Regions from separate parts of the Halomonas sp. ISL-56 genome, predicted to be linked through region 1. Evidence: predicted binding sites of a transcription regulator. Region 1 holds the regulator's gene; each other region holds the start of a gene.
What was found. Region 1 encodes LexA, which represses DNA repair genes until DNA is damaged. Its sites were predicted from a motif close to TACTGTNTANNTANACAGTA; they were not measured.

Region 1 (7,507 bases):
TTAACGTGCGGCCTTTTTCACGCAGTTGAAAGCGCTCGAGCTTGCCGCCCTCCTGCTGGGAGACCACCGTTTCAGGGCGCGCCTGAACGATGTAAAGCTCACCGTCATCACCATCTAACGCCCACTCAATATCCATAGGCCGCTGGTAGTGCTGTTCAATGGTCATCGCTTGGCGAGCAAGATCCATCACTTGCTGATCATTAAGACAAAAACGACCCCGATCCTGGTGCGGCACATCGACGGTTTCCACCGATTTACCCGCGCTGGCGTCCTGACCGTAAACCATCTTGATTAGCTTGGAACCTAGGTTCCGGCGTAGCACGGCCGGGCGACCTGCTGCCAGGGTCGGTTTGTGCACGTAGAATTCATCGGGGTTGACGGCACCCTGCACCACGGTTTCACCCAAGCCCCAAGAGGCGGTGACGAAAACGGCCTCTTTAAAGCCGGATTCGGTGTCTAGAGTAAACATAACGCCAGCTGCGCCGGTCTCTGAGCGCACCATTTTCTGTATGCCTGCCGACAAGGCGACATTTTCGTGGGCGTAGCCGCGGTGCACACGATAAGAGATCGCACGGTCATTAAATAGCGAGGCGAAGACTTCATGCACCGCACGCTTGATATTCTCGAAGCCCTCAATATTGAGGAAGGTTTCCTGCTGGCCTGCGAAGGAGGCATCAGGCAGGTCTTCGGCGGTCGCTGAGCTGCGCACGGCCACTTTCAGTTGCGGGTGCTGTTGCTGCAACTGGCCGTAAGCATCACGCAGGGCTGCTTCAAAGCTAGGGGGGAGCGGCGTATCGATAATCCACTGGCGAATGGTGCGGCCCGCCTCAGCCAGTGCCTTAACATCGTCGACGTCAAGGCGGGCCAGGGTGGTATTAATGCGTTCGTTTAAGCTTTCGTGGGAGAGAAATTCACGGTAAGCATGGGCGGTAGTCGCAAAGCCGCCGGGAACCGTTACGCCAGCACCGGACAGGTTGGAAATCATTTCACCCAGAGAGGCGTTTTTACCACCTACGCGTTCGACGTCCGCCATGCCCAACTGATCGAACCACAGAATGTACTCTTCCACGTAACCCCCTCTCTCATAGATATCGGCATGGCCACTGATATGGGCATTAATGCCGTAGGCCATGGATAATACACTGAGCTACCCTAGCACCGCGCCGATACATTCGCCATTGGTCTAATAGCGAAGAGAGTGGAGGATTTTTACAACAGCGGCGCTTTTTGGGCTATTTATGTAGTCAGACGCCTTTGACGCCGTCCTGACAGCCGATGACACGTTGTGCTGGCAAACGCCTCGGCACACAATAGGCGAATCACTCACCAGTGGATTGCGTTATGAAGCGTACGGCTTTTTTTATTTCAGATGGCACCGGGATTACGGCGGAAAGTCTAGGGCGAAGCTTATTGGCCCAGTTCAGCGATGTAGAGATCGACATGCAGACCAAGCCCTATATTGACACGTTGGAAAAAGCTCAGGCATTAGCCGCGATTATTGAGTCAACAGCTAGCCGCGACGGCCACCGCCCGATCATCATTGACACCATTGTGGATCAACAGATTCGCGACGTTATTCGTCAGGCATCCGGGTTTAAAGTCGATATATTTTCAACTTTCTTAGAACCCTTAGAGCAAGAGTTAGAGACGCACTCTTCCTACAGCGTTGGCCGCACTCACTCGATTGGCAGCGACGACGTCTATATGGATCGTATTCATTCCGTGCATTTTGCGCTGGATAACGACGATGGTGCCCGCACCCACCAATATGATAAGGCCGATATCATCCTGGTTGGCGTTTCGCGCTGCGGTAAAACCCCTACCTCACTCTATCTGGCGTTACAGTTTGGCATTCGAGCGGCTAACTATCCGCTAACAGAAGATGATCTAGATGAAGACGGCATGCTCAAGCTACCCAAGGCGTTAGCACCCCATCGGCAAAAGCTGTTTGGCCTAACCATCGATGCGCGACGCTTATCGGCGATTCGCAACGAAAGACGCCCCAATAGCCGTTACAGCTCTATGGATAAGTGCCTGCAAGAAGTGGAACAGGCAGAGTCGCTCTACCGTACTATGCACATTCCGTTTATTGACGCAACGCGCTTCTCGGTAGAAGAAATTTCGACGCGGATGATTGCCGAAACGGGCTTAGCGAGGCGTTTCTCGCCCCGCTAAGCGTAAAAAATCACCACAAGCCCTCAGCGGATTACATACCTTTGGGGGCAAAAATTCCCGGTGCGTTGCGCCAGTACCCTTTGTAATCCATGCCAAAGCCAAACACGTAGCGGTCGGCAACTTCCAGGCTGCAATAGTCAGCTTTTAAACCGGGTACGGCTTTGCGGTTGTGCTGTTTATCTACCAGCACTGCCGTAGTGACACTGGCGGCCTGGGCTTCTTCGCAGTAAGCCAGAATCGCCGCCAGGGTCGCGCCCTCATCCAAAATATCGTCTACAATAACCACATGGCGACCGGCCATCGGCACTTCTGGGGAAACGCGCCAAAATAGCTCGCCGCCACGCAGCTCGTTGCGGTAGCGGGTGGCATGCAAATAATCCACTTCCAGCGGGAAGCCCAAGCGGGTCAGCAGGTGCCCGGTGGTAATCAAGCCGCCATTCATCACGCAGTAAAACACTGGCAGTTTATCGCCTAAATCTCGTGTGATCGCTTCCGCCATGCGGTCAAGCGCCCGCTCTACCTCTTGCTGTGAAATAAGGCAGTCGGCGTTATCCATCAATTCGCGCATCGAGTCCAACGACTCTAAGGCTTCTTTATCCAGCTTTGACATCTACCAACTCCACGCGGGTTAAAAGCTTCAGTTATTTGAGCAAGAGATCTATTCAGCGCTTGGCTTGGGCTTGTCCGCTAGCGCTTCCAACTTGGCGTGGGCACGCCGCCAACGGCCCAGCGCACTCAGTGCGTCCAGGTCTGGTCGCGCACGGCCATAACGTAGCTTTGCGGGGCGTTTGGTATTGACCCCTTGGCATGCTTGCATGACATCAAGCGCGGCGGTACGGTCATTACACACCAGCAGCATATCGCAACCTGCTGCAAGTGCGGCCTGGGCACGCGCTTTGGGGTCTCCTGCTTCATGGGCGCCCGCCATACTTAGATCATCTGAAAAAATGCAGCCTTTGAAGCCTAGCGATTCCCGTAGCATGCCCAGCCAAGTGGGTGAAAACCCCGCTGGGCGCGTATCGAAAGCGCTATAAATAACGTGCGCAGGCATAACCCCATCCAGCTGTGAGGCTAACTGGGTAAAGGGCACAAGATCATGCTGTTTAATCACGTCTAGCGGGCGGTCATCGACCGGTAGCGCAACGTGGGAGTCCGCTGCAACGCCGCCATGACCCGGGAAATGCTTACCCACAGCGGCCATACCGGCATCGTGAAGCCCTTGAATAAAGGCACTGCCCAGTTGGGCCACGTGCAGAGGATCACTACTAAAACTACGGTCACCGATAACACTGGATAGGCCGCTCTCAACATCCAATACCGGAGCGAAGCTTAGATCCAGCCCGCAGGCGGCCATCTCCATCCCCAGCAGCCAACCAGCATCTTTGGCTAACGCCAGGCCATCTTCCGGGGTAGCGTGATAACATTCGCCGATACGCGCCATGGCAGGAAGACGTGTTAAGCCCTCCTTAATGCGCTGCACGCGACCGCCTTCCTGATCCACGGCAAGCAGTAAATCAGCCCGCACGCGGCGAATATCGCTACAAAGCTGGCGCACCTGATAGCCATTTTCGACATTGCGGGCAAATAAAATGACACCCCCTACCGTCGGTTCTAGCAACAAGCGTTTCTCTGCAGCCGTCAATTTTGGGCCTTCAAGGTCAAGCATGACCGGGCCTAACGGTTGAGTCATCGTGAGAGATCCATTGAAAGGGGCGATGATTCTAGACGATCGTCTAGCGGTGTCAAAATCTGATTAATCAAAGCATTGACGGCCACCGTGCAACCAAACAGGGGTACCCGGCAACGCTAAAGAAAAAATGGTCAGCAAATCACTATTACGTAAACGAATACAGCCGTGGGAAGCAGCAACGCCCATGGGCTCCTCAGGTGGTGTGCCGTGAAGATAAATATAGCGCCGCTGAGAGTCTACCTGCTTACCGCGGTTCACCCCCTTCTCCAATCCACACAGCCACAGGATGCGGGTCAAAATCCAGTCACGTTTAGGATAAGCTTCAGCTAGCGCGGCTGAAAATATCTCGCCCGTCCAGCGGCGGCCTCGAAACACGGCATTTTCGGGCATGTTGCCACCAATAGCGGCTCGCACATAGTGCCAGCCGTGGGGCGTTTGACCACTACCACTGAGCTCCCCGCTTCCAGCGGCACCGGATGAAATTGCACACTCGTGGAGCACTTTAGGTCCTCGCCAACAGCGCAGTTGCTGTTGAGTGGTATCAATTTCCAGCCAGATATTATCAGTCGGAGGTAGCTCAGCTAGCGTAGGCGTTCGCATGTTTTCCTTCTTCAGGCTTGGCTTCTTCAAGGGTCAGAGGTAAAGGCGCATTCATGGCAGCTACAACGACCGGGAGCAGCCGCCTTACCAAGTCACGCACAGAGACCTGTTCGTGATAATCCTTCTCCGCGATATCGCGCAGTGCATCAAGGCCAGACAGGGTAAATATAACCGTGCCAAGCATAAAGTGTAGCCGCCAAAAACGCTCTGCGTCAGGCAGGTTTGGCGTTGCTTTACGGACAAGCTCGGTGAAGCGGGTAAATACATCGCCGTACTCTTGCTGGATATGGCGCCGGAGATGTCCCTGGGCCTGGCTGTAGGCAAGACCGAGCAGACGCATAAACACTTTTAAACTGTTGCGCTCAGCTGGCACCGCAAGAACAGTTGTGGCCATGGTTTCGAGCAGTGTTTCAAGCGGGATAACGCGCCCAGCGTGTTGGCCTTCCAGCTCATCCAAAGCGGTGTGAAAACGCTGATTAAAAGGATCCAGATAACGCGAAAAAACGGCCTGAATCAGGGCTTTTTTGGAACCAAAGTGGTAATTGACGGCGGCCAGGTTAACGCGCGCTTTGCTTGTGATGTTACGCAGCGACGTTTCGGCAAAACCCCGCTCTGCAAACAGCACCTCAGCGGTATCGAGTATACGTGTCACCGTATCAGATTGAGCCATGTCGCTCTCCAGGGAAACAGGTGTTTAAAACATAGCAAAATACTATGCCATAACTTTGCCGGGCTCAACGCTTGATTTATTGACAAAATGTGGCTGGTTAAATAAGCAGAAACTTAGTTTCAAACGATTAGGAAAATTGCATAGGCATCACCGATAGGCGCTGACAAGCCATATACTGGACAGAGGAACATACTGTATACTTAACCACTCATTGATTAAGTCGACATTTAACTTGTTACTGTCTATTCACAATTTATGGAGTCTGGTATGTCGCGTCCGCTAACCGCTCGCCAACAGCACGTGTTTGATTTTATCGTTAAGACTATGGGCGAATTTGGCTACCCTCCTACCCGCGCCGAAATTGCCAAAGCACTTGGCTTCCGCTCTCCCAACGCTGCAGAAGAGCACCTGCGCGCGCTGGAACGCAAAGGCGTTATTCGCATTATCCGCAACACCTCTCGTGGCATCCGCCTGCCCAACCAGGAACCTCAAGACGTCCTGGAAAACGCCGTCACCTCGTTACCTGCTGCCAACGTTGAGACGCTGCCGACTGGACTGCCCGTAATCGGTGAGGTGGCCGCTGGCAGCCCCATTTTAGCCGCTGAACATATTGATCGTTACTGCCCCCTGCCAGCCGAGTATTTTACACCCAAAGCCGACTACCTGCTGCGCGTACGCGGGCTTTCGATGAAAGATATTGGTATTTTGGAAGGCGATTTATTAGCGGTGCATCGCACCGACCGGGTGCGCGATGGCCAGATTGTAGTAGCACGACTAGATGATGAAGTAACGGTCAAACGCTTCAAACGCCAGGGGCACCAAGTGACGCTATTTGCTGAAAACCCCGACTTTGCGCCCATTGAAATCGACCTGCGATCCCAGTCGCTCGATATCGAAGGCGTTGGTGTAGGGGTAATTCGTGGCGGTAATGGCCAGGCACTCGGCTAGCAACCACCACTATTGCAGGTCGATATAGCGGTGGTCATTGAAGGTGGCCACCCAGTTAGGGTGATAGACCAGCAGGATACTCAACAGCATGCCGGTGATGAACGCCTCTGAAGGCATTAACAGAGGCAAGAAGCGCGCATACTCCTGGGCGAGATAGATCGCCTCAGGATCAGTACCTGCAACAATAATGAGCAGTACCGCCGCCAGCCCACCTCCCAGCGTTGCCAGCGCCGCACCAAAAAAGCCACAGGCAAATAGAAACACCATCAAGTTATCCGGTAGGCGGCGATCCACCAACCGCCATACCGTGCCAATAACGGCCGCCGGGACGACACCAGTAACCAGTACGTTTGCCCCCATTAGCATCCACTCGTTGCGACCAATGACCACCATAGCGATATTAATCAGCACGTTGCTAATCAGCGCTAATGGTGCTTTAAAAACGAGTGTCATTAATACTGTGAAAACAAGGTGCAGCGTGAGCCAATCAACCGCCTGCGCACGAAGCTGCCACATCAGCAGCACTGCCAGCGTGGCGCCTAGCCAGCGGTGCTGAAGCGCCGTATCCGCTAGCAACACCTGCCAGGGCCGCCCCCAAAGTGCCCACGCTAAAACGCCTAGCGAGAGTAGCCAGGTAAACAGCAGCGCCCAGGGCGCTAAAACACTTTGCGCGAATGACATGGCGGCCTCTCGGGTTGATGGCGTTAGGGAGCCTCTAGCTAAAGACCACTGTCTTATTGCCGTGCACCAGCACGCGATCTTCTAAGTGCCAACGCAACCCGCGAGCGAGCACCGCCTTCTCTACATCACGGCCAAAGCGGACTAGATCAGTGGGCGTATGACAGTGGCTAACGCGATGAATATCCTGTTCGATGATGGGGCCTGCATCGAGCTCCTCGGTCACATAATGGCAGGTAGCCCCGATAAGTTTTACGCCCCGCTGGTAAGCCTGGTGGTAGGGTTTTGCCCCGGCAAAAGAGGGCAAAAAGCTGTGATGGATATTGATCACGCGTCCCGCATAGCGTGCACACAGATCAGGGGGCAGAATTTGCATATAGCGTGCCAACACCACGCAGTCAGCGCGGGCGCTGTCGATTTCGGCCTGTACCTTGGCAAAGGAGGCTTGCTTATTGTCAGGGTCTACCGGCACATGGTGGTATGGAATGCCGTACCACTCTGTCAAAGAACGCATATCGTCATGATTGGAGATAACGCCAACAATATCGCAATCCAGCTCACCCGCTTGCCAGCGGTAAAGTAGATCGACCAAGCAGTGTGACTCTCGCGATACCATCAGTACTACCCGCCGACGTTGTTGGGTATCCACCAGTGACCACTGCATATTGAATTCGCTGGCTACCGGCGCAAACGCCTCACGCAACGCTTCTACGGTCATACCTACCGAATCCGCCAAAATTTCATAG
Region 2 (7,507 bases), on a different contig from region 1:
AGACGGCATGGATGAATCGGATTGGGCGGGCTGGAAAGCGCTGACGGATAAGCTGGGCGATAAAGTACAGCTGGTGGGCGATGACCTTTTTGTCACTAATACCAAGATTCTCAAGCGTGGTATCGATGAGCAGATCGGTAACTCTATTTTGATCAAGTTCAACCAGATCGGCTCGCTTTCCGAGACGCTGGATGCCATCAAAATGGCCCAGGATGCGGGCTTTACCGCGGTTATTTCACACCGCTCTGGTGAAACCGAAGACACCACCATTGCCGATTTGGCCGTGGGCACCTGTGCCGGGCAGATCAAAACGGGTTCGCTGTGCCGCTCTGATCGGGTTGCCAAGTACAACCGTTTGCTGGTGATTGAAGCGGAGCTGGGTGATGTGACTTATCCTGGGCTGAAAGCCATTAAGGGGCAGTAAAACGTCAATTTCGAGCGATTTTTTAGCGGGTCTTGTAAGAGATGTCTCAAGATTTTGTAAGAGATATCTTACAAATGCCGACGAAAATCGCTCGATTTGGGTAAGAAATTGCCTATTTTTTCACTAATTTAAATTTAATCGTTTGTTTTTAATATGTTTTTTTGAAAAAAGGCGAGTCGCTGCGACTCGCCTTTTTGCATTTTGGCTTTGTTGAGAAGCTGGTGTGATCTGACACAATAGGTACAGGACAAGGGGAGGCAAGGACGCTTCAGTCAGGATGCAGCGGGATGTAGGTCAGATGCGCCGGGTGATACAGTGAGGTAAGTCCCGGCAAGGATGTCATCTGAGGAGGTTGATCCAGGGAGTGGTCAGAGGAAGTGCTTGGAGCGGGCGGCCTACGGGCCGCCTTTTTTTTGCCTGAAATTTACCAGTGCAAGTTTGGCAAGCCATAAAAAAACCAGCGCGGTCGCTGGTTTTAAAGAGAAACGCTGATTAGTGATTAGCCTTAGCGCTCTAATTTCTCAAGCTTACCAGGTTTGCCGTCCCACTCTTCGGCGTCCGGCAGCGGATCTTTACGCTCGGCAATATTGGGCCATACTTCGGCCATTTCTGCGTTAATCTCGATAAAGGCCTCCTGCCCATCCGGCAGCTCATCCTCGGAGAATATCGCTTCGGCGGGGCACTCGGGCTCGCACAGCGCGCAGTCGATACACTCGTCAGGATGAATGACCAGGAAGTTCGGGCCCTCGTAGAAACAGTCGACCGGGCAGACTTCCACACAGTCGGTGTATTTGCACTGGATGCAGTTCTCGGTAACGACAAACGTCATCTTGCTATCCCTCTTGCAGGGCCGGGGCACGCCCAGCCATGGTCAATCGTGAATGGTTATAAATCAGCCGTTTTTTATAAGCTAAAAGTTTGAGCGACATTCTAGAGGTGCGCTTACCCTGCGGCAAGCGCCATATGATTCCTGAGCTATCTCTGTGGGTAGCAATGCCACTACAGGTTTCCGCGAGGGCGCTGTGAATCCGTTCGTGGGCGGCTACTTTTGACGGCCCTGTCGAAAGAGCTTCGCTCCAACCTGCACTGGCACTAAACGCTCACTTATGGCCTGCCAAGTTATCAGCACCATTAGATCAGGTCTCGCCACTGATACAACAGTGCAAGTGCTTCCCGCGGTGTTAAACCGTCCATATCAACATTTTCCAACGCCTCGACCACCGGATGCGGCGCGGCGGCGAATAGATCGTTTTGCTGTGGGGCGGTTCGTGGCGCCTGCGCCGTGTTATCTACATCGCGCTGCTCCAGGCTCACCAGCTTTTCGCGGGCACGCTTAATTACATGGTTAGGCACGCCTGCTAGCTGCGCCACCTGTAAGCCGTAACTTTGGCTTGCCGGGCCTGCCTCAATGCGGTGCATAAACACGATGCTATCGCCATGCTCGGTCGCTGTTAGGTGGATATTGGCCACCCCTTCCATCTGTTCAGGCAGGGCGGTCATTTCAAAGTAGTGGGTGGCAAACAGGGTTAGCGCGCGACCTTTCGCCAAGTGTTCCGCACTCGCCCAGGCCAGCGATAAACCGTCAAAGGTGCTGGTGCCACGGCCAATTTCATCCATCAGAATGAGGCTTTGCTGGGTAGCGTTGTGGAGAATATTAGCGGTTTCGGTCATTTCGACCATAAAGGTAGAGCGGCCGCCCGCCAAGTCATCCGATGAGCCAATACGGGTAAAGATCCGATCCAGCGGGCCGATCTCGGCGGCATCGGCGGGCACAAAGCTACCGCAGTGGGCCAGCAGAGCGATAAGCGCCGTCTGACGCATATAGGTCGATTTACCGCCCATGTTAGGGCCGGTAATGATCAGCATATGCCGGTCAGGGTTGAGGGTTACATCGTTGGGCACAAACGGCGTTTCGCTGACCTGCTCGACTACCGGGTGGCGTCCCGCCTCAATTTGAATGCCGGTGTTTTCACTCAGCGTCGGACGCACCCAGCTCAGGGCTTCGGCGCGTTCGGCGAAGGCACACAGCACATCCAGCTCGGCTAGCGCTTGCGAGGTGCTTTGTAGCGCGTGAAGGCTATTGTTAAGGTCGCCAAGCAGGCGATCGTAAAGCCATTTTTCACGGGTGAGCGCTCTGGACTTGGCGGACAACGCCTTATCTTCAAACTCTTTGAGTTCGGGAATAATAAACCGCTCGGCGTTTTTCAGCGTTTGGCGGCGGATATAGTCGGCGGGTGCCTGCTGCGCTTGTGAGCGCGGCAGTTCAATGAAATAGCCGTGTACGCGGTTGTAGCCGACTTTGAGATTAGCTAAACCGGTACGTTCTCGTTCGCGAATTTCGAGCTGAATAAGATAGTCACCGGCGTTCTCGGCCATGCCGCGGTGCTCATCGAGTTCGGCATCAAAACCGTCGGCAATCACACCGCCGTCGCGAATCACCACCGGTGGATTCTCCTCCAGCGCGCGGCTGAGCATATCGGCCATTTCCGGGTAGGGGCGAATATGTGGGCGCAGGTTATCCAAGGCGCTGCCGCTTTCTATCTCGCTGAGCTGTTGCTCCAGTTCAGGCAGCGTTACCAGTGCATCGCGCAGGCGAGCCAAATCCCGGGGGCGAGCGCTATACAGCGCTACCCGGGCCAGAATGCGCTCCACATCGCCTACATCGCTTAGCGTCTCGCGTAGTGCCATATAAGCGGCATCAAGGCTGAGCAAGGCGACGCCCGCATGGCGGTTTTGGACTATTTCACGTTGGCGCAGCGGACGATTAAGCCAGCGCTTTAGTAGTCGCGAGCCCATGGCGGTGGTACAGGTATCCAGCACGCTGGCCAGGGTGTTATCACTACTGCCGCCAAGATTGATATCGATTTCCAAATTACGGCGGCTGGCGGCGTCAATCACCACCGCGTCGTCGCGGTTCTCAACACTGATGGCGGTCACGTGGGGTAGGCGTGAGCGCTGGGTGTCCCGGGCGTAATCAATCAGCACCCCGGCAGCAATCAAAGCGGTGGTTAAGTGCGCACAGCCAAAGCCGCGTAAATCCTGCACTTCAAACTGGTCGCATAAGCTGCGGGTGGCGCTTTCCAGGTCAAACAGCCACTCGCCCTGACGGCGCAGGCTGCGTTTTTGTGACCAGGCATCGGGTAGCGTCAGGCTTTCGGGCACCAGCAACTCAGCGGGGGAGAGGCGCGTGAGCTCGGCGAGCATTTCGGCTTCGCTCTCAACTTCCAGCACGTTGAAACGACCACTGGACAGCTCAAGCCAGGCAAGGCCCCAGCTCTCTCTTCCGGGGGAGACGGAGACCAAGACGTTGTCGCGGCGGGCATCAAGCAGCGCTTCATCGTGGAGCGTGCCGGGGGTGACGATACGCACCACCTGACGATCAACGGGGCCTTTGCTGGTAGCGGGGTCGCCAATCTGTTCGCAAATAGCCACTGACTCGCCGCCAGCGACTAGACGGGCCAGATAGCCCTCAGCGCTGTGGTAGGGGACGCCCGCCATGGGGATCGGCTTACCCCCCGACTGGCCACGCTGGGTAAGGGTAATATCCAGCAGCGCGGCGGCGCGCTTGGCATCGTCGAAAAAAAGTTCGTAAAAATCACCCATGCGGTAAAACAGCAATACCTCGGGGTGTTCGCGTTTGATCTTTAAATACTGGGTGATCATTGGCGTGTTGGGGGGAATAGCCTGTGACATGGGCGTCCTGATTGAGCGTAGCGCAAGCCATTTCGGCTTACGGCGTGTTCGTTGAGCCAGTTCTTTGAGCGGTTTCTTTAAGCCAGTTCTTTGGGAAAGCTAAACGCAGTATTCTACGCTGAACAGACGACTCACTTGAAGGAGCGACGATAGTGCCCAGCGAAACAAGCCTGAAAAACCTTGATTTAACCCTATTGGCTCAGCGGCTGGGGCGGCTTTGTAAGCAGTTGGATGTGGAAGTGACGGCTGCTGAATCATGCACCGGGGGCGGTATTGCCAGCGCCATTACCGGGGTGGCGGGTAGCTCTGCTTATTTTACGACTGGCTATGTCACCTATGCGAATGCCGCCAAAACGCGCTTATTAGGGGTGCCTGAAGCCACACTGGCCGAATATGGCGCGGTAAGCGAAGCGGTGGTTAATGCCATGGTGGCGGGCGCCTGCCGTGAAAGTGGCGCGGGCTTGGCCGTTGCCGTTAGCGGTGTGGCCGGGCCGGATGGCGGCAGCGCTGAGAAACCCGTGGGGACGGTTTGGCTGGCCTGGGGAGATGCTGCTGCTCAGGAGGCCGAGTGTTTTCACTTTCCTGGTGACCGCCCGTCGGTGCGCGAGCAGGCCGTACGCCAAGCCTTGGTAGGGCTGGTGGCACGGCTAAATGAGCGCGAGAAGACGAGCAAGACAAACCAGTCGTAAAAATCTGATGAAATAAGCAGAAGAGCTTTATGAAATAAGCAAAAGATCCTTATGAAAAAAAAGCGCTTAAGAAAATAGATGTGAGAAAGCGCGATCAAGGATTTGTTTACGGCCCAATCTTTGGCATACTACTGGCTAATTATACAGCTTGTTATGAGGAATCTCTGAATGGCTCAGGATGACAACCGCACTAAAGCGCTAAACGCTGCACTCACCCAAATCGATCGTCAGTTCGGCAAGGGCACCGTTATGCGTCTCGGCGACGCGCCGCGTGTCGTCATGCCGTCGGTTTCCACCGGTTCATTGGGTCTGGATATCGCCCTCGGCATCGGCGGCCTGCCGTTTGGCCGGGTGTGCGAAATCTTTGGCCCAGAGTCGTCGGGTAAAACCACCCTGACCCTTTCGGTGATTGCCCAGGCGCAAAAGCAGGGCAAAGTGTGTGCCTTCGTGGATGCCGAGCACGCTCTCGACCCCAGCTACGCAGAAAAGCTGGGCGTTAACCTGGATGACCTGTTGGTTTCCCAGCCGGACACCGGCGAGCAGGCGCTGGAAATTACCGACATGCTGGTACGCTCTGGCGGTGTCGACGTGATTGTTATCGACTCGGTCGCTGCGTTGACCCCGCGCGCTGAAATCGAAGGCGAAATGGGTGATTCTCACGTCGGCCTGCAGGCGCGTTTGATGTCTCAGGCGCTGCGTAAAATCACCGGTAATATCAAAAACGCTAACTGCCTGGTGATTTTCATCAACCAGATCCGCATGAAGATCGGCGTTATGTTTGGTAGCCCTGAAACCACTACCGGCGGTAACGCGCTGAAATTCTACGCCAGCGTGCGTCTAGACATTCGTCGTACCGGCTCGGTGAAAGTGGGCGATGAAGTCACTGGTAACGAAACCCGCGTAAAAGTGGTTAAAAATAAGGTGGCGCCACCGTTCCGTCAGGCTGAATTCCAGATTCTTTATGGCAAGGGTATCTACCACGCCGGTGAGGTCATTGATTTGGGTGTGCAGTGCAACCTGGTCGACAAAGCCGGTGCTTGGTACAGCTATAAAGGTAAGAAAATCGGCCAGGGCAAGGCGAACTCAGCGCTCTACCTTGAAGAGCACCCGGACATCATGCTCGAAATCGAAACGCAGATTCGTGAGCAGCTCCTGGCCAAGCCCGATCCTAAAAAGGAAAAGGACGACGCGCCTGCCGAAGCAGCGGCAGAGTTGGATGCGGGTGATGACGATCTGCTTTAAGACGATTTTAGCCAAGCGGATTCTGTCTAAGCTGATTTTGTCTAAAGCAAGCTGATGGCATTCACCTCCCAGCGTGATGCCACGCCCCGTGATATTGCTATTGGCTTACTCGCTCGGCGCGAATACTCCCGCACCGAGCTTGCCCAGCGGCTAAAGAAAAAAGCCTTCGACGACGACGCTATTGATGAGTGTCTTGATGCGCTGGTTGAGCAAGGGCTGCAGTCTGACGCTCGCTTTGCAGCCAGTTTCGTCCGCTCGCGCATTCTGCGCGGGCAGGGCGTTATCCGCATTAAAGGCGAGTTACGCCAGCGTGGTGTTGACCAGGAAACCCTTAAGAGCGCTTTTGAAGAGGTAGAGAAGGGCGAACAGGTCGACTGGTTCGAATTAGCCCGGGAAACCCTGGCGCGCCGCTTTGATAATCCCGGCGAGACACCTAAAGAGCGCGCTCGTCGCGAGCGCTTTCTCGCCAACCGCGGCTTTGATTTTGAGCAAATTCGCTACGCGCTCTCCTGTCTTTAATAGGTTTTCTCCAGCCTGTGAAACGCTCCCCTCTTACATTTCTAGTAGCGCTCTAATACGCTTGTCTATCTGGTTGTTCACGTAGTTGTTGCGCTTCTGTTGCTAGCTGTTTGCCTTTCTGCCACTAAGTGCGGCTTTAGTCGTTTGACAACTGCGCTATAATGGCTGCTTTGCGACCCCTGAGGGTAGCGGCAACAGCGCCCTGGGACATCACGCTTTCTTGTTACGGATACCCTATGAAAAGCGCAGAGATTAGACAGGCCTTTCTCACCTTCTTCGAAGAGCAGGGGCATACCATTGTACCCACCAGCTCCTTAGTGCCGGGCAACGACCCGACGCTGCTGTTTACCAATGCCGGCATGGTGCCGTTTAAAGATGTGTTTTTAGGCCGCGACCCGCGCCCTTACGTGCGCGCCACTTCTGCGCAGCGCTGCGTACGTGCGGGCGGAAAGCATAACGACTTGGACAATGTCGGCTATACCGCGCGTCACCACACTTTCTTTGAGATGCTGGGTAACTTCAGCTTTGGTGACTACTTTAAGCGCGACGCTATTCGCTTTGCCTGGGTATTTCTGACCGAAACGCTGGGTCTGCCTAAAGATAAGCTGTGGGTAACGGTGCATATCAGCGATGATGAAGCCGAACGGATCTGGAAAGATGAGATCGGTATCGATCCTGAGCGCTTCTCCAAGCTGGATGAAGATAATTTCTGGCAAATGGGCGATACCGGCCCCTGTGGCCCCAGTTCGGAAATCTTCTTTGATCACGGCCCAGAGGTCTGGGGTGGCCCGCCGGGCAGTCCGGAAGAGGATGGCGACCGCTATATCGAAATCTGGAACCTGGTATTTATGCAGTTTGATCGCGATGCTGCCGGCACGCTCAATCCGCTACCCAAGCCCTCAATCGATACCGGTATGGGCCTCGAGCGGGTCGCCGCTGT
Region 3 (7,507 bases), on a different contig from region 1:
ATGACTCTTTTGGAAACCGATTTGGACGACGCTCCCGCCCCGCAAGGGCAGCTTACTTTAAAATTACTGGCTTCCCGCCAAGATACCAATTTTTATGGTGATATACCCGGAGGTTGGCTGGTCAACCAGATGGATCAAGCGGCCGAGCTGGCAGCTGGGCGTGAAGCGGGTGGCCGCACGGCGACTGTGGCGATTGAGGCCATGGACTTTCTAAGCCCGGTGCGCGTGGGCTCAATGGTCAGCGTTTACACCCAGGTACAAGAGATTGGCCATAGCTCGATCAAAATTGACGTAGAGGTCTGGGTGCGTCCGCCCTATGGGCAGCGTATAGAAGAGCGTCAGAAAGTCACTGAAGCGCGCTTTGTGATGGTCGCATTGGACGATAATGGCCGCATACGCGCGGTGCATAGCGACTAGTTCCACCATCAAAACCCCGCCCTAAATAGCAAAAGGGCGCTTAGTGCGCCCTTTGGCCGTGCTTGTCGTTTAGCCTAACGCTTTAGCCCTCAACGTTATCGCGGTTCTTGAGGTAGGCGTACTCACCCACATCGCTGAACGGACGCAGCAGCTTCTGGAAAGCAGAATAAGACTCGTAAACACGGCGAGACTCTTCGTCGCTATCGACCTGACGCTGGATGGCTTCCAACGACGAGGTATAAAGCGCCGCCATTACATCCTCGGGGAAAGTACGCAGTTGAACGCCATGCTCATCGACCAGCGCTTCCAGCGCCTGGGCGTTGCGGAAGGCAAATTCGCTGATCATGGCCATGTTAGACGCGCGTGCGGCCTCGCGGATCACGTCCTGCAGATCCTCCGGCAGCGAATTCCAGGCATCCAGGTTGATCGTGCCTTCGAGTACCGCAGAGGGCTCGTTCCAAGCCGAGGTGTAGTAGTAGTCAGCTACCTGGTGCAAACCAAACGCCAAATCATTATACGGCCCAACCCAGTCAGCGGCATCCAGTGCACCGGTTTGCAATGAGGTAAAGATTTCCGAGCCCGGCATATTGACGGTACTCACGCCGATGCCGTTCATCGCCTCACCTGCCAAGCCAGGCAGACGCAGTTTCAGCCCCTGCATATCGTCTAGCGAGTTGATCTCTTTCTTGAACCAGCCTGCCATCTGCGTGCCGGTATTGCCCACGGCAAACGGCTTCAGGTTGTGATTGGCGTAGATCTCATCCCACAGCTCCTGGCCACCGCCATGGTACAACCAGGCGTTCATTTCGGTGGTGGTCATGCCGAACGGTACGGCGGTAAAGAACTGCGAAGCAGCCACTTTGCCGCGCCAGTAGTAAGAGGCGGAGTGACCCATTTCAGCGGTTCCGGCAGCCACGGCGTCGAACACTTCCAGGGCGGGTACCAGTTCACCCGCACCATGGACGCGGATCTGCATGCGGCCATTGGAAAGTTGCTCTACCCGGCGGGCGAAGTCATTCGCTCCGGTGCCCAGGGCGGGAAAGTTTTTTGGCCACGAGGTGACCATGTCCCAGGTATAGGTCTCTTGAGCGCGCGCGCTAGAGGTGGTTACAAAAGGGGCAGCAGCGACACCGGCGGCACCCAGGCCGACGGTTTTTAGGAAGTTACGGCGTTGCATGGCGAGCAAAACTCCGGAAATTATAGGATTTTTTTGTCAGCGCGCAAAAAAGCGCAGTGTCCGTCCGCCAGTATGCGCTAAGCGGGTTTTAATCGGCAAGCCATTGGCCTCAACACCAAGCGCTTGCGCCTTAGAGCGGCGTCAACTTGGCAAAGCCGAGGACTAACCATTTGACGCCTTCGCCTTCAAAGCTGACTTGTACTCGGGCGCGGGCGCCTTCGCCTTCCGCGTTAAGAATAATCCCTTCGCCAAATACCGGGTGTTCAACCCCCTGGCCGACGTGCAAGCTGGGTAGGTCGTCGCTGCCCTCGACGCTTTGCTGGGCAAAGGAGGTGCGCGACGCGGTGACCGGTCGGGAAATATGCCCCCGCAGGCGGACTTCTTCCATCAGGTGGGGCGGCAGCTCGCGGAGAAAGCGCGACGGTCGCGGGAACACCTCTTTGCCGTGTAAACGACGGGTTTCGGCGTGGGTCAGGTAGAGCTTCTGCATGGCGCGGGTGACGCCCACGTAGCAGAGCCGCCGCTCCTCTTCGAGCCTGCCCGGTTCTTCCAGCGACATTTTATGCGGAAACAGGCCCTCTTCGACACCGGCAATAAACACCACGGGGAACTCCAGGCCCTTCGCCGAGTGCAGCGTCATTAGCTGGACGCTATCCTCAAACTCTTCGGCTTCGTGGTCGCCAGCGTTAAGGGCCGCTTCGGAAAGAAACGCTTCCAGTGCCGCCATGCCTTCGCCCGCCTCAGGCGCTTCAAACACATCGCCATGGGTAAAGGCGCGGGCAGCGGTGACTAGCTCTTCCAGGTTTTCCACCCGTGCCTGGCCTTTCTCGCCGCGTTCGCTTTTGTGATGCTCAATCAAACCGGTATGCACGGTGACGTGATCGATAATCTCGTGCAGCGCCATGCCGGAAGCATCGTTATCGAGTTGCTCAATCAGATTGGCGAAGGTTTGAACCGCATTGGCGGCGCGCCCTTTCAAGGAGCCGTCGTTAATTGAATCGTGGAGCGCCTGCCACAGCTGAATGCCCTGCTCACGGGCGCGCAGACGGACAATCTCCACCGTGCGCGTACCGATGCCGCGGGTGGGCACGTTAATCACCCGCTCCAGCGAGGCGTCGTCATCGCGGTTGAGCATCAGGCGTAAATAGGCCAGGGCGTTTTTGATTTCCAGGCGCTCGTAAAAGCGGTGGCCACCGTAAATCCGGTAGGGCATGCCCTGGCGAATCAGCGTCTCTTCGAGCAGCCGCGACTGGGCGTTGGAGCGGTAAAGAATCGCGATATCGCGGCGGTTGAAGCCTTCGTCGACCTTCTCTTTAATGGTATCAACGATATAGCGGGCTTCTTCCAGGTCGTTAAACCCGGCGTAGATCGAGATCGGCTCGCCTTCGATGCCGTCAGTCCACAGGTTTTTACCCATCCGCTCGCTGTTATGGCTGATCAGCGTATTAGCAGCTTCCAGAATCGCGCTGGTGGAGCGGTAGTTCTGCTCAAGCCGAACGGTGTAGGTTTGCGGGAACTCCTGCTCAAAGCGGCTGATGTTCTCCACCTTGGCGCCGCGCCAGCCGTAGATCGACTGGTCGTCATCGCCCACCGCGGTCATCGGCGTCTTCATTCCGGTGAGCAGTTTTAGCCAGGCGTATTGCAGTGTATTGGTATCCTGAAACTCATCCACCAGTACGTGGCCAAAGCGCTCCTGGTAGTGCTTCAGAAGTGTCGGGTTATCGCGCAGTAGCTCGAGGCTTCGCAGCAGCAGCTCGCCGAAATCGACCAGACCTCCCCGCTCGCAGGTGAGCTGGTAGCGCTCGTAGAGCTCGACCATCTGGCCCATGTAGGCATCGCCGTCGACATTAACCTGGTGGGGGCGCAGCCCCTCTTCCTTACAACCGGAGATAAAGTGCTGCACTTGGCGCGGCGGGTAGCGCTCGTCGTCGATGGAGTAATCTTTCAGCAGCCGTTTGACCAGGCGTAGCTGATCGTCGGAGTCGATGATTTGAAAGTGTTGCGGCAGCTTGGCGTCCTGCCAGTGTGTGCGTAGCAGGCGGTGGGCGATAGAGTGGAAGGTGCCCACCCATACATGGCGCATTGAGAGGCTCAGCAGCGCCTCAAGGCGCGTGCGCATCTCTTTTGAGGCTTTATTGGTAAAGGTGACGGCGAGCAGCGCGTAGGGTGACAGCCCTTCCGCCTGCATCAGCCAGGCGATGCGATGCACCAGCACGCGGGTTTTACCGGAGCCAGCGCCTGCGAGCACCAACAGATTACCTTGGGGGGCGCTCACTGCTTCGCGCTGGGCGGAGTTGAGCTGATCGAGAATCGCCGTGACGTCGTCCATAGTAGCCGCTGCCGGATCAAAAAATAGGCGGCTAGTCTAGCACAGCCAGCAAACTGGCTGTGTATACAGGTGTGGCAATCTTCTCGCCTCTGTGCGAGGGCAGGTTTCCGCGAGGGCGCTGTGAACCCATCCGTGGGCGCTACTTTTGACATCCCTGTCAAAAGACCCTCGCTACAACCTGCCCTCGGTATAGGCAAAGACTAGGATTCTTCAGGAAAGCGCAGCGTGTTAAGGCTCTTTTTAACCGCTTTAAGCTGTTCGGCGAGTTTCGGGCCGCGGGTTTTGGCCACGCCGACGGCAAGCACGTCAATTAGCACCAAGTGTGCAATGCGTGAGCTAAGCGGGGTATAGATCTCGGTATCTTCATGGACATCGATATACAGCGGCAGGCTGACTTCTTCGGCCAGCGGCGAGCCGCTGGGGCACAGGCCAATCACCGTCGCGCCCGCTTCACGGGCCAAGCGCACGCTGGCAACCAGCGCTTTGGTGCGGCCGGTTTGGGAAATGGCCACAACGACATCGCCATCGTTCAACGTCACCGCCGACATATTCTGCATATGCGGATCGGCGTAGGCAGAGGTGGAAATTTGTAGGCGGAAAAACTTGTGCTGGGCATCAAAGGCCACAGCGCCGGAAGCCCCAAAGCCATAGAACTCAACCCGATTGGCCATCGCCAGGGCATTTACCGCACGGCCCAGGGCATCGTTATCCAGCCGGTCGCGAACCGAGAGCAGCGTGCCCACCGTCGAGTCGAAGATGCTGTGGGAAAACTCAGCGACCGAGTCGCTATCGTTCATGGAGAACTGCGCGAACTGACTGCCGCTGGCCAGCATTTGCGCTAGCTGTAGCTTGAAGTCCTGAAAGCCATTGCAACCCAGCGCACGGCAAAAGCGCACCACGGTAGGTTCGCTAACGGTGGCTTCGGTGGCCAGATCCACAATGCGCATGTGGATAACCTCTTCGGGGTTGCGCAGTACAAACCGCGCCACTTTTTGCTCGGAGCGTCGAAAGTGCTCCATGCGGCGTCTCATTTCATCGAACAGGGCGCGACTCACGTTCACAGCTCCTTGGCTTTCTAGCACACTTGGCTTCGTTGGCATTGGTCACAGTATGCCTGACTGGTGGCGCAAATGGGCATTGATAACGACGTTAGGTATAGCGTTTAAAGGCCGTTAGCCCCCTTTTTTAGGAATAGTCATCATTTTGTCAAGTAGGTTATAGTAATAATTGAAGTGCCGCACTGCATCATAACAGTCGTCACGGATGCAGGTGGACGAAGGCATATTCATCTGGAGGAACGTCGATTATGAGAAACGTCGAACGAATCACCTCGGTTAAAAGCGAATTGCTCGATATCTTTATGAGTATGGAAGTGGATGAGCACGCTCAGCGCCAGCGCAGCGCAGCCCAACGTAGCTTAAGGGCGCGGCGGGGTATTGAGCTGCATCGAGAGTTTCAGAAGTTATCGCGGGATATCGCCCCCTTACCCGATGAAGATCGGCAAGAGAGCGAGTTGCACTGAGACGGCACTGAGAACATTGCCATGTGGCAATGCCTGATATGAGATCTAGCCGTTTTAAAGCATGCTAATAGGCGCTCGGCTCTAGAATCCAAAGAGCCGAGCAGACCCGTATTAAAGAATACCGGCGAGGAACACCACGATAACGCCGATCGGTGCTATAAAGCGTGCCACAATGTTCCACACGATGAGCCCTGTTGCAGACAGCGCCAGTTCTTCCTCAACGCTCTTGCGATCCAGGCACCACGCGACAAATACGACGGCTCCCAGTCCGGTAAGCGGGAGTAGAATTTTCGCCGTGAAGGTATCCAGCAAGTCAAAGATATTCAGCCCGAAGAATACAACGTCAGACCACAGGTTGAACGACAGCAGCGCTGCAACACCCAATAGCCACACGCAAATACCGCTAACCAAGGTTGCTGGAATGCGCGACAGCGGAGTGCGCTCTTCAAGCATCGCGACGGTGGGTTCCAACAATGAGATCGCTGAGGTTAACGCGGCAAAAGTCAGCAGCAGGAAGAACATCAGTCCCAGGATGGCGCCGCCAGTTATATTGCCAAACGCGATAGGCAGGGTGACAAAGATCAGCCCCGGGCCTTCGCCGGCACTCAAGCCATTAGCAAAGACGATGGGGAAAATAGCCAAACCGGCAAGCAGCGCAATGGCGGTATCAATAATGATGACCGTGCGCGCTGTGCTCAGCAGATTGACGTCTTCGCCAAGGTACGAGCCGTAGGCCATCATGATGCCCATCCCGAGTGACAGCGTGAAGAACGCCTGGCCCATGGCCGCAAGCACCACGCCGCCATTCAGCGCGCCCCAGTCAGGGCTGAACATAAACGTTAAGGTTTCACCGAAGTGGCCGGTGGTCATTCCGTAACCCACCAAAATCAGCATCAAAATGACCAACGCAGGCATCAACGAGCGCGCGGCGCTCTCAAGTCCCTTGGTCACGCCGCGGGCAACGATGCCGATAACCAGTAGCATAAAGGCGCTGTGCCAGAGCAGCAGCGTGCCGGGGCTTGCAAGCATTCCGTTGAAGATCTCGCCAATACTTTCGGCATTTTGGCCGCTGAAGGTGCCAATGACCGAGCTCAGCGTATAGTTAAGCGACCAGCCGCCAATCACACTGTAGAAAGACAGGATCAGAAAGCCGGCGACTACGCCGCTGATACCGACCAGTGCCCACCCCTTAGACTTACCGCTTTGATGGGCGAGATCCTTCATGCTGTCGATGGGGTTTTTCTGGCCGCGTCGGCCAATCATCCACTCAGAAAGCAGAATGGGCACCCCGACCAATGCCACGCAGGCAAGATAGACCAGCACAAAAGCGGCACCACCGCTTTCACCAACCAAATAAGAGAACCGCCAAATATTCCCCAGGCCTACCGCTGAACCAGCGGCGGCCAGCACAAAGGCCATGCGCGATGACCATTGTGCGTGTGCAAGTTTTGCCATGACACACCTTCTTTTAATCAGTTGTAATGAGTTTTTCGGTGCGATACACCGTTTTTTCGGAAAAATGAGTCATTGCCAGCGTACTTTTCCGAAAGTAAACGCAATTTATCTGATCGAAAGCAAGCATGCCAGTTAGCTCACCTAAAAAAGCGGTCTAAAACAGCTGGCTTTGCTTTTCACCGGCGAAGGGGGCAAGTGGGGGTAATGGCGTCACTTCTCCTAGCGCGTTATAGAGGATGCGAGCCATGTGGGGAGACTCGCGGTTATCCGCAGTATGCACAAATAAGAAAGGGGTTTTCCCCTGATTTATCCACAGCTTTAGGCGGTCTTTCCAGGCGGTGAAGTAGCTGCTATTAATCGTTTTGTCAATATGGCCAATGAAACGAATGACAGGAACATTTGCCGTGGAAAGCACGTGTAGCGGGAGTTTCGGCTTTTCTTGCTGAGCGTGGGCCAAGCCCAAATGGTTATTTGCCGGAGTCGAGAAGAGCGGGCGCACGTCAAGCATCACGCGATTGGCTGAATAAGTTATCAACAGGCGGTTGAGGGCCGTTTCGGCGGCCCCTTTGTGGAAAAACTCAGGGTGGCGAACCTCGACCGCGCAAGG

Region 2: a site for LexA is predicted at 4,936-4,955, ahead of recA (recombinase RecA). Genes of this name have one in related genera too.
Region 3: a site for LexA is predicted at 3,975-3,994, ahead of uvrD (DNA helicase II). Genes of this name have one in related genera too.

What each region holds. Positions count from the first base shown of each region.
Region 1 covers NZ_JAGGRO010000021.1:34,902-42,408, forward strand. The annotation lists gene ppsA (phosphoenolpyruvate synthase) at 1-1,069, opposite strand, end outside; gene ppsR (posphoenolpyruvate synthetase regulatory kinase/phosphorylase PpsR) at 1,342-2,175, shown strand; gene J7J49_RS18110 (hypoxanthine-guanine phosphoribosyltransferase) at 2,207-2,785, opposite strand; gene nagZ (beta-N-acetylhexosaminidase) at 2,834-3,865, opposite strand; gene J7J49_RS18120 (L,D-transpeptidase) at 3,929-4,465, opposite strand; gene J7J49_RS18125 (TetR/AcrR family transcriptional regulator) at 4,443-5,135, opposite strand; gene lexA (transcriptional repressor LexA) at 5,403-6,083, shown strand; gene J7J49_RS18135 (energy-coupling factor ABC transporter permease) at 6,093-6,764, opposite strand; gene purU (formyltetrahydrofolate deformylase) at 6,799-7,507, opposite strand, start outside.
Region 2 covers NZ_JAGGRO010000005.1:211,948-219,454, reverse strand. The annotation lists gene eno (phosphopyruvate hydratase) at 1-424, shown strand, start outside; gene fdxA (ferredoxin FdxA) at 930-1,253, opposite strand; gene mutS (DNA mismatch repair protein MutS) at 1,556-4,117, opposite strand; gene J7J49_RS04605 (CinA family protein) at 4,267-4,806, shown strand; gene recA (recombinase RecA) at 4,975-6,048, shown strand; gene J7J49_RS04595 (regulatory protein RecX) at 6,103-6,567, shown strand; gene alaS (alanine--tRNA ligase) at 6,804-7,507, shown strand, end outside.
Region 3 covers NZ_JAGGRO010000006.1:6,915-14,421, forward strand. The annotation lists gene J7J49_RS05165 (acyl-CoA thioesterase) at 1-417, shown strand; gene J7J49_RS05170 (TRAP transporter substrate-binding protein) at 500-1,594, opposite strand; gene uvrD (DNA helicase II) at 1,725-3,923, opposite strand; gene hexR (transcriptional regulator HexR) at 4,124-4,978, opposite strand; gene J7J49_RS05185 (PA3496 family putative envelope integrity protein) at 5,230-5,445, shown strand; gene J7J49_RS05190 (sodium-dependent transporter) at 5,557-6,900, opposite strand; gene J7J49_RS05195 (DUF72 domain-containing protein) at 7,055-7,507, opposite strand, start outside.